One region of the Massilia sp. FBCC-B171 genome, then DNA from elsewhere that is predicted to be linked to it. Evidence: predicted binding sites of a transcription regulator. Region 1 holds the regulator's gene; the other holds the start of a gene.
The links. Region 1 encodes sigma-54, which starts transcription at its own class of promoters, with help from an activator protein. Its sites were predicted from a motif close to TGGCANGNAANCTGCTTT; they were not measured.
Positions count from the first base shown of each region.

Region 2: prpB (methylisocitrate lyase) is a predicted target of sigma-54. The motif match lies at 2,604-2,621, and genes of this name have one in related genera.

Region 1 is NZ_CP101443.1:4,906,004-4,911,440, reverse strand. Features, by position in the region: gene lptC (LPS export ABC transporter periplasmic protein LptC) at 1-143, shown strand, start outside; gene lptA (lipopolysaccharide transport periplasmic protein LptA) at 158-790, shown strand; gene lptB (LPS export ABC transporter ATP-binding protein) at 793-1,554, shown strand; gene NMB41_RS22285 (RNA polymerase factor sigma-54) at 1,569-3,041, shown strand; gene hpf (ribosome hibernation-promoting factor, HPF/YfiA family) at 3,104-3,460, shown strand; gene NMB41_RS22275 (enoyl-CoA hydratase/isomerase family protein) at 3,558-4,643, shown strand; gene rapZ (RNase adapter RapZ) at 4,817-5,437, opposite strand, start outside.
Region 2 is NZ_CP101443.1:3,775,221-3,780,657, forward strand. Features, by position in the region: gene NMB41_RS17085 (GNAT family N-acetyltransferase) at 1-497, opposite strand, end outside; gene prpC (bifunctional 2-methylcitrate synthase/citrate synthase) at 504-1,655, opposite strand; gene prpB (methylisocitrate lyase) at 1,680-2,564, opposite strand; gene prpR (propionate catabolism operon regulatory protein PrpR) at 2,766-4,373, shown strand; gene NMB41_RS17105 (Lcl domain-containing protein) at 4,386-5,078, opposite strand; gene NMB41_RS17110 (pyridoxal-phosphate dependent enzyme) at 5,392-5,437, shown strand, end outside.

The DNA of each region.
Region 1 (5,437 bases):
ACCGTCCGGTCCAGATGACCCTGGGCGCGGCCACGGCCAACGGAATCGGCATGGTTGCCGAGAACCCGACCCAGAAGCTGCACCTCGGCGGGCGCGGCCAGATCGTCTATCCGCCGCGTCCAGCGCAGGCGCCACCCAAATAACAGGAACGAGCTCAATGAAAAACAGCTTTCACAATATCGTCGCCGCCGCTTTCTTCTCGCTGCTGTCGCTGTCGGCGTCCGCCGAGCGTGCCGACTCGCTCAAGCAAGCCGTCATCTCCTTCGATTCGCTCGACGTCGACGAAGTCACGCAGACGCGCATCCTGACGGGCAACGTCATCCTCACGCGCGGCACGCTGACCATGAAGTCGGACCGCGCGCTGGTGAAAGAAACGCCGGAAGGCTATATGAGCGTCACGCTCACCGCGGGCCCGGGCCGCGTCGCCACCTTCCGCCAGAAGCGCGACGGCGGTCCCGACCTGTGGATGGAAGGGCAAGCCGAACGCATCGAATACGACGAGCGCGTGGAAGTGGTCAAGCTGTTCTCGAAGGCGGTGGTGAAAGAGCTCGAAAATGGACGCCTGACCAACGAACTCGATGGCGCCTACATCTCCTACGACAGCCGGCGCGAAGTGGCGAGCGTGCGCAACGACCCGAGCGGCGAGAGCAAGGTTGGCGGCGGACGCGGCACCCTGATCATCGCACCGCGCCGCACGGCGCCCGCCGCCGCGCCGGCCGCCGCTCCCGCGGCCGCCACGCCGGCGCCGAGGGCGGCTGCCCCTTCGACTTCAGCGGCGGGCAAGCAATGATGATGAAAGACGTTGCCGACACCCGCAGCACCCTGGTCGTGCGTGGCCTGCAAAAAAGCTACGGCAAGCGCCTGGTCGTGCGCGACGTGTCGCTGGAAGTGGGCTGCGGCGAAGTCGTCGGCCTGCTCGGCCCCAACGGCGCCGGCAAGACCACCTCGTTCTACATGATCGTCGGCCTCGTGCCGTCGGACGCCGGCACCATCGAGATCAACGGCGCCGACATTTCGAGCCTGCCGATCCACCGGCGCGCGGTGATGGGTTTGTCTTACCTGCCGCAGGAAGCCTCGGTGTTTCGCAAGCTGACGGTGGAAGACAATATCCGCGCCGTGCTCGAACTGCAGCACGACGAGAACGGCAAGGCCTTGAGCAAGGCGGCGATCAACGAGCGGCTCGATTCGCTGCTGGGCGAACTGCAGATCGAAAAGCTGCGCGAGAACCCGGCGCTGTCGCTGTCGGGCGGTGAACGCCGGCGCGTCGAGATCGCGCGTGCGTTGGCCACCAACCCGCGCTTCGTGCTGCTCGACGAACCGTTCGCCGGCGTCGACCCGATTGCCGTGATCGAGATCCAGCGCATCGTGCGCTTCCTGAAGGAGCGCGGCATTGGCGTGCTGATCACCGACCACAACGTGCGCGAGACGCTGGGCATCTGCGACCGCGCCTACATCATCAACCAGGGCGCGGTGCTGGCGTCGGGACGTCCCGACGACATCATCGCCGACGAGTCGGTACGGCGCGTCTACCTGGGCGAACACTTCCGCATGTAGTCTACGAACGGGCCATGAAACAATCCCTGCAACTCCGGACTTCGCAGCACCTGGCGCTCACGCCGCAGCTTCAACAGTCGATCCGGCTGCTGCAGCTGTCGACGCTCGAACTGCACCAGGAGATCGAGCAAATCCTGTCCGACAATCCGCTGCTCGAGCGCCTCGACGATCCGCTCGACCACTCGGTGCGCCTGCTGGCCGACGGCGCGATCAACGACGCGCCGCCGCAGGCGCCCGAAGCGCCCGCGCCCAACGGTGAAGACGCGCCCCCCGCGCCGGACGCGGGCGAAGGCGCGGAGGGCGGCGGCGAGGTCGAACGCGCCGACGCCGACGCCGACTGGGGCGAGGGCACGCGCAGCGCCGGCAGCGAGAACGACGACGACGGGCGCCCGCAGCTGGGCGGCATCGGCGTCACGCTGCGCGAGCACCTGATGGAGCAGGTGCGGGTGACGGGCGTGACCGACCGCGACCGCGTGCTGGCCGAGCTGGTGATCGACGCCATCGACGACAACGGCTACCTGGAAGAGCAGTTGGATGAGATCCACGCGCGCCTGCCCGAGGAACTCGAGATCGAGATGGATGAGCTGCGCTGCGCGCTGGCGCTGGTGCAAAGCCTCGATCCGGTCGGCGTCGGTGCGCGCAGCGCCTCCGAATGCCTGGCGCTGCAGATCCGCAGCATGCCGGGCGTGCCGCTGGTGACGCGGCGCATGGCCCTGAAAATCGTCGAGGGCTATCTCACCTGGTTCGCGCAGCGCGAATTCAACAAGCTGAAAAAGGCGCTCGACTGCGACGACGAAGACCTGCGCGAAGCGCAAGCGGTGATCCGCCAGTGCAATCCGCATCCCGGCGCGGCCTTTGCATCGAGCGTGTCGGGCTATGTCGTTCCGGACGTTATTGTCCGCAAGACGAAGGGCGGCTGGGCCGTCACGCTGAACAACGAAGTCATGCCGCGCCTGCGCGTGAACAACGTGTATGCCAACCTGCTCAAGGGCGGAAAAGGCGAAGGCCAGATGAGCGCGCAGCTGCAGGAAGCGAAGTGGCTGATCAAGAATATGCGCCAGCGCTTCGACACGATCCTGCGTGTTTCGCAGGCAATTGTGGAGCGTCAGCGCAACTTTTTCAGCCATGGCGCGGTTGCGATGCGTCCCCTTGTGCTTCGCGAGATTGCTGATACACTGGGTCTGCACGAGAGCACCATTTCTCGTGTAACAACTCAGAAATTCATGCTGACCCCGCACGGCATGTTTGAGCTGAAGTATTTCTTCGGAAGCCACGTCGCCACCGAAGCGGGGGGCGAAGCATCGTCTACGGCGATACGGGCGCTTATCGCGCAGCTGACAGGAGCAGAGGACCCAAAGAACCCATTATCCGACAGTAAGATCGCGGAAATGCTCGGGGAACAAGGCATGGTCATTGCGCGCCGCACGGTTGCCAAATACCGCGAGGCACTCAAGATTCCTCCCGTCAGTCTCCGCAAATCCTTGTAACAGCGGCCCCAGGCGCGACCCAAGCGCGAATGCGGCGCCGCGCATTTATCTAAGGAGTGTGTATGAATCTCACCATCAGTGGCCACCACCTCGACGTCACCCCCGCCATTCGTGAATACGTACAGAACAAGCTCGAACGCATCACCCGCCATTTCGATCAAGTGATCGATTCCCACGTGATCCTCGCCATCGACAATCTCACCGAAAAAGACAAAAGGCAAAAAGCCGAGATTAACTTGCGCCTGTCCGGCAAGATGGTGCACGTGGAAAGTGTGGCGCACGACCTGTATGCCGCCATCGACCTGTTGATGGACAGGCTGGATCGTCAGGTGATGAAGTACAAGTCGATTCTGAAAGACCATGGTCACGAGGCGCTCAAGCGCCGTCCTGAAGGCGGAGAGGCCGCTGCTGCGTTCTGATCAGCACTGAGCACCGTCTGAACGAGGGCGCCGCAAGGCGCCCTTTTCAATTGCGCGTGCGGGTAAAATGCATGTCTCTTCAACCATGCTACCCACCATGACCGATCACGTCCTGACCCGCGTTGCCAACGGCACCGGCATCATCACCCTTGACCGTCCGAAAGCCCTCAATTCGCTGTCGCTGGCGATGGTGCGGCGCCTGACCGAGATTTTGCTGGCCTGGCGCGACGACGCGTCGGTGGCCGCCGTTGTGCTCACCAGCAGCAGCGAAAAAGCGCTGTGTGCGGGCGGCGACATCCGCTTCTTCCACGAAGCCGGCCACGCCACGCCAACCGGCGGCAGCGCGCTGCTGGAAGATTTCTTCACCGAAGAATACGCGCTGAACCATTTAATTTACTTCTATCCGAAGCCGTATATCTCGCTCATGGATGGCGTGGTGATGGGCGGCGGCATGGGCATCGCCCAGGGCGGTCCCGAGACGGGCCTGCGCATCGTGACCGAGCGCACGAAGATGGCCATGCCGGAAGTGAACATCGGCCTGTTCCCGGATGTCGGCGGCAGCTATTTCCTGTCGCACGCGCCTGGGCAGCTGGGCAATTACCTTGGCTTGACGGGCTTGACGATCAGCGCGGCGGACGCGCTGTATGTGGGCCTGGCCGACGTCTTCGTGCCGGGCGCGCAGGTTCCCGAACTGAACGCGCTGATCGACACGACGCCGGGTGCGCAGCTGGCGGACGCGATCCGCGCGTTTGGCGCACGCTTTGCCGCCGATGCGGGCGAGAGCGTATTGCAGACGCAGCGCGCTGCGATCGACAGTCATTTCGGCGCCGCTTCGGTAGCCGCCATCATGACCTCGCTCGAAGGCGACGAGACGCCGTTCGCACAGAAGGCCTTATCGGCGATGCGCCAGCGTTCGCCGCTGATGATGTGCGTGACGCGCGAGATGCTGCTGCGTGGCGCCGCGATGAACGTGGCCGACTGCCTGCGCATGGAGCGCTCGCTGGTGCGCCGCAATTTCGAACACGGCGAAGTGTTGGAGGGCGTGCGCGCGCTGGTGATCGACAAGGACAATGCGCCCCAGTGGAAGCCTGCCAGCCTGGCAGAGGTGACGCCCGAGATGGTGGACCAGTTTTTCGCGCCGGTGTGGCCGGATCACGCGCATCCGCTGCGGCATTTGGATTGAACGTCGGTTGGGCACGGAGTGCCCACGCGGTACGGGCGCTACCTTACGGCCCGCGGCCCCGCCGTCATCCAACACGCGGCGCCTGAAAAAATCACCCTGACCGGCACGCGAACGTTGTACCGCGTGGGCACAGAGTGCCCACCCTACCCAACCCAAAATGGCACGGTGGGTCGTTACGACTGCTCGCGATGCCTCAGCACCACGCGCTCGGTCTCGTTGAAATAAGCGGCGAGTCGCTCGGCCATGTAGACCGAGCGATGCTGCCCGCCCGTGCAGCCGACCGCCACCGTCAGGTAGCTGCGGTTATCGGTCTTGAACGAGGGCAGCCACTTTTCCACGAACTTGCAGATATCCTGCAGCATCTCGGTGGCGCTCGGCTGGGCGTCGAGGAAGGCGATGACGGGGGCGTCCTTGCCGGTCAGCGGGCGCAGGGCGAGGTCGTAGTACGGGTTCGGGATGGCGCGCACGTCGAACACGAAGTCGGCGTCGAGCGGCACGCCGACCTTGAAGGCGAAGGATTCGAAGAACAGGGTCAGCGGTGCGTGCTGGACTTCCGCCAGTTCCTTGATCCAGGCGCGCAGCTTATTCGCCGAGGCTTCGGAGGTGTCGATCACGTGACCGAGCTGCTCGATCGCGCCGAGGCGCTCGCGCTCTTCGGCAATACACTCGATGAGGGTGCGGCGCGCGGCCGGATTCTGGCCTGGCAGCAGGGTGTGCGACAACGGATGGCTGCGCCGCGTTTCCGAAAAACGCGCCACCAGCGAGTGGGTGCTCGAGGTCAGGAACAGCACCTT
Region 2 (5,437 bases), 1.1 Mb from region 1:
GCGCAGTAGATCCCGTCATGGAGGAAGGCGTCCGGCTCGCGGCCAAACTGAACGAAGCCGAAGCGCTCGTACAGCCCTTCGGCTGCCGTATTGCCCTCGCTGACCGTGAGCGTGATCTGGCGCAGGTAGCCGAGCGCGCGTGCGGAATCGATCAGATGCGCGACGAGGGCTGCGCCGATGCCGCAGCGCTGGCGCCGGGGGTCGACGACCAGCGCGTTCAGGCTGGCCGAGTGGCGAATTTTTTCTCCGTCCTGCGTGCGCAGGCAGATCGCGCCCACCAGGTCCGTGCCATGGAAGGCGCCGAACCAGTATTCGCCCGCCTTTGCCAGCCTCGCTTCGGCCCACGACAGCGGCTGGGCCAGCGCTTCTTCAACCGAAGGACGGAAAGCGTGCGGAAAGGCGCGCAGGCCCGCCAGCCGCAGCGCGCGGTACTGCGCGGCATCGGCAGAGCCGAGCCGGCGCAGCAGGAACGCGGCAGTGGGCGGATGGTGAAGCATGTGCGGTCAGGTACGGTCGGCGATCGGCACGAACTGCAGGTCTTCCGGACCGACATAATTCGCGCTCGGGCGGATGATCTTGTTGTCGATGCGCTGCTCGATCACGTGCGCGGCCCAGCCGGACGTGCGCGAGATGACGAACAGCGGCGTGAACATCGCGGTCGGCACGCCCATCATGTGGTACGAGACAGCCGAGAACCAGTCCAGGTTAGGGAACATCTTTTTGACTTCCCACATCACCGATTCGAGGCGCTCGGCGATGTCGAACATCTTGGTCGAACCGGCCGCCTGCGACAGCGAACGCGCCACTTCCTTGATGACGACATTGCGTGGATCGCTGATGGTGTAGACCGGATGCCCGAAGCCGATCACGACTTCCTTGTTTGCCACGCGGTTGCGGATGTCGGCTTCGGCTTCGTCGGCGTTCTCGTAGCGCTTCTGGATGTCGAGCGCCACTTCGTTGGCGCCGCCGTGCTTCGGACCGCGCAGCGCGCCGATGGCGCCGGTGATGGCCGAGTGCATGTCGGAGCCCGTGCCGGCGATGACGCGCGCGGTGAAGGTCGAGGCATTGAATTCGTGCTCGGCGTAGAGGATGAGCGAGGTGTGCATCGCTTTCACCCACTCTTCGCGCGGCGCGTGGCCGTGCAGCAGGTGCAGGAAGTGGCCGCCGATCGAGTCGTCGTCGGTTTCGGTTTCGATGCGCTTGCCGTTATGGCTGTAGTGGTACCAGTAGAGCAGCATCGAGCCGAACGATGCCATCAAGCGGTCCGCGATGTCGCGTGCGCCCGGCACATTGTGGTCGTCCTTTTCCGGCAGCGTGCAGCCCAGCGCTGAGACGCCGGTGCGCATCACGTCCATCGGGTGGCTGGCGGCCGGCAGCGCTTCGAGCGCCAGTTTGACCGATTGCGGCAGGCCGCGCAGGGATTTGAGCTTGGCCTTGTAGCCTTTCAGTTCGCCGCTGTTCGGCAGTTTGCCGTGCACCAGCAGGTAGGCGATCTCTTCGAATTCGCTGGAGGTGGCGACGTCGAGGATGTCGTAGCCGCGGTAGTGCAGGTCGTTGCCGGTCTTGCCGACCGAGCACAGGGCCGTGTTACCGGCGGTGACACCCGACAGGGCGACGGATTTTTTTGGCTTGAAGGCTGGTGCTTGTTCGGTCATGTCGATCTCCAGTTCAGGTTTCAATTATTTTTTCTGCGCAGCGAACAGTGCATCGAGGTGCTGTTCGAAGTCGTGATAGTTGATGCGGTCGTACAGCTCGGCGCGGGTCTGCATGGTATCGAGCACGGCCTTCTGGCCGCCGTCGCGGCGAATCGCAGTGTAGACGTTTTCGGCGGCCTTGTTCATGGCGCGGAAAGCGGACAGCGGGTACAGGACGATGCCGACGTCGGCCGTTTTCAGCTCATCGACGGTGAACAGCGGGGTCGCACCGAATTCGGTGATGTTGGCCAGGATCGGCACGCCGACCGCCTTGGCGAAGCGCGAATACATGCCCAGGTCCGTCATCGCTTCCGGAAACACCATGTCGGCGCCCGCTTCGACGCAGGCCACGGCGCGCTCGATGGCGGCGTCGATGCCTTCCACTGCCAGCGCATCGGTGCGCGCCATGATCACGAAGCTCTCGTCGGTGCGCGCGTCCACTGCGGCCTTGATGCGGTCGACCATTTCCTGCTGCGAGACGATTTCCTTGCCCGGACGGTGGCCGCAGCGCTTGGCGCCGACCTGGTCTTCGATGTGGATGGCGGCGGCGCCGAACTTGATCATCGATTTCACGGTGCGCGCGACGTTGAAGGCCGAGGAACCGAAGCCGGTGTCGACGTCGACCAGCAGCGGCAGGTCGCACACGTCGGTGATGCGGCGCACGTCGGTCAGCACGTCGTCCAGGTTCGAGATGCCGAGGTCAGGCAGGCCGAGCGAACCGGCGGCGACGCCGCCACCGGAGAGGTAGATGGCCTTGAAGCCGGCACGCTTGGCCAGCAGCGCGTGGTTCGCATTGATGGCGCCGACAACTTGCAGCGGGGATTCTTCCTGGACGGCGATACGGAACTTGGCGCCTGCGGATTGGATCATGGGGTCTCCTGGGGTGATCGGCAAAATAATGTCCTATGCATTGCAAGGAGCGTGCCAGTATGCCTGCTGCTGTTGGACCTGCCGAAAACGACATCGTTTCAATCACTTAGCGCGCGCGGTGCTCAGCTTTGCGACAGCGCAGTGTTTCAGTTTTGCGTTCCAGATGAAACAAGTGGAACACTGTTGCAGTAGAATTGCAACATGCGCCCTCTTCCCCCTGCTTCCCAAGACGCCGACAAGCCCGTCATCTGGACCGTCTCGGTCTCGCGCCTGTCCGAGCTGTTTCGCGACATTACGCTCGAGTACGACCACCTTGCCACCATCGAGCCGATCGACCTGGGCTTCGACGAAGCGACGCGCCACATCCGCGAGCGCATGGCCAGCGAACGCTGCGACGTCGTCATTGCCGCCGGCTCGAACGGCGCCTACCTGAAAGGCCGGGTCTCGGCGCCGGTGATCGTGGCCAAGGCCAGCGGCTATGATGTGATGGGGGCGCTGGCGCGGGCACGCAAGGTATCCAGACGCATCGGCGTGATCAGCTACCAGCAGCCGCTGCCGGAACTGGCCGAGTTCAGCGCGACCTTTGGTCTACCCGTCGCCCAGCGCAGTTATGTCACGCGCGAGGATGCGCGCGCGGCGATGGACGAGATGAAGGCGGCCGGCATCGAGGTCATCGTCGGCGCCGGCCTGATCACCGACCTGGCCGAGGAAGCGGGCCTCACCGGCATTTTCCTGTATTCGGCCGCCTCGATCCGCCAGGCCTTCGACGACGCGCTCGAGCTGGCACGCCTGACCCACCTGGAAGCGAACCGCATCCGGCGCGGGCCCGCCAACGAGTCGCGGCGCGCGCGGCGCGGCCTGAACGACCTGCGCGGCGAGTCCGAAGCCATGGAGCGCTTGCGCCAGACGGTGGTGCTGTATGCGCGCTCGCCGGCCACGGTATTGATCCATGGCGAGACCGGCAGCGGCAAGGAGCTCGTCGCCCAGGCGATCCACCGCGAAGGGCCGCGCAGCCTGGGGCCGAACCGGCCGTTTGTGGCGGTGAATTGCGGGGCGATTGCCGAGTCGCTGCTCGAATCCGAACTGTTCGGCCACGAGGAAGGCGCGTTTACCGGCGCGCGGCGCGGCGGCCACGCGGGCCTGTTCGAGGCGGCGAACCGCGGCACCTTGTTCCTGGACGAGATCGGCGAAATGCCGCTGGCGCTGCAGACGCGCCTGCTGCGGGTGCTGGAAGAGCGCGAAGTGATGCGGGTCGGCGGCACGCGGCCGGTGCCGATCGACGTGCGGGTGGTGAGCGCCACCCACTGCGACCTGGAAGCGCGGGTGCGCGAGGGACGCTTCCGGGCCGACCTGTTCTACCGGCTGGCGGTGCTGCGCCTGGCCCTGCCGCCGCTGCGCGCGCGCCTGCCTGATATCGTGCCGCTGGCCGAATGGTCGCTCAAGCAGTCGCTGGCGGCGCTTGGCGCGAAGCCCCATCCGAACCTGCACGCGGAGATCAATGCCTGCGCGCCGCTCCTGCTGCGCCATGCCTGGCCGGGCAATGTGCGCGAGCTGCGCAACCTGATGGAGCGCCTGGCGCTGTTCCTCGCGGCCGAGCCGCTGCAGTCGCTGACGCCGAATTTTTTACTGGGGATTGCGCCTGAACTGGGCGCTCCGGAGGCCGCGCTGACGCCGGCGCTGCCGGAGACTGCGGCCGGCGAAAGCATCGCCGCCGTGCTGGCGCGCTTTGGCGGCCAGCGCGACGCCGCCGCGCGCCACCTCGGCATCAGCCGCACGACCCTGTGGCGGCGGCTGAAGGCCGAAACATAAACGCCCTGGCGATTACTTCATGCAGGTGACGTAGGCCTTGTTTTCCTTCGGGTAGGCATTCGATGCGCCGCTGCCGAGGTTGACCGCGAAGTGCGTGTCGGCCGTGCTGCCGGCGGTCGCGCTCCAGGCGTCGCCGGTCGCCCAGCCCTGCCCGCTCAGCGTGCCGGTCGCGACCAGGGCCGCCAGCTCGAATTGTCCCGGCAGCTTCCAGCCGGTCGTGCCCTGAATCTTCGTGTTCTTGCAGTAGGCGTCGGCCTGGGCCCAGGTCAGGGCGACGGTGGCGGGCATCCAGACCGCGCCTGAGCTTGTCACATACCCTGCCGTCGACGCAGGCGCCACGCACTGGCCGTTTTCGTTGACCAGCGGCGCCTCGCACACCCGTTTCGCGACCGTCAGCACGGTGCTGGTCGAGGTCGGGTTGTAGCTGCCCAGTTCCCCTTGCCGCGCCGTGATGGTGGCGGTGCCGGCAACGCCGACGGTGACCGTGTCGCCCTCGATGGTCGCGACGCGCGTGTCGCTGCTGGAGTAGGAAAAGGCCGCAGGGCTCTTGGAACTTGGCGCCGTCAGCTTGAAGGGCGCATCGCCTTCGGTCTTGCTGATCGCAGGAAATTCGCCGAGCTTGACGCCGTCATCGCTGCCGCCACAGGCGGTCAACACGGTGAATACGCAGACAGTAGCCAGGGCAGAGAGACGGTTCATGGTCATGGAATGTGTGAACGTGGAAAGATGATGCTCCAGTATAACAGTTGCCTATGGAGCAATTTCAGGATTTTTTTCGGGCGAGCCACTCTAGCGCCCGCCGACCCGTCTACCCGTGACAAAGCGCATATCCATCCTCGTTTATCTTATTTATTAGATAACGATACCTCGTGCTAAGGTGCGCCCGTCACAACACGCGCCAGTGCAAACCATCGCGCCCGAAACCGCCGTACCATGTTCTTTTCACACAGGCCGGACGCCCATCTGCGTCCGCTTATCTGCGTTCGCGGCGCCCACAAGGCGCCTTCCTGGAGGCATCATGCAACGCCCACTGCAACATGCGTCTCAAGCAGCAATTTTCTCTT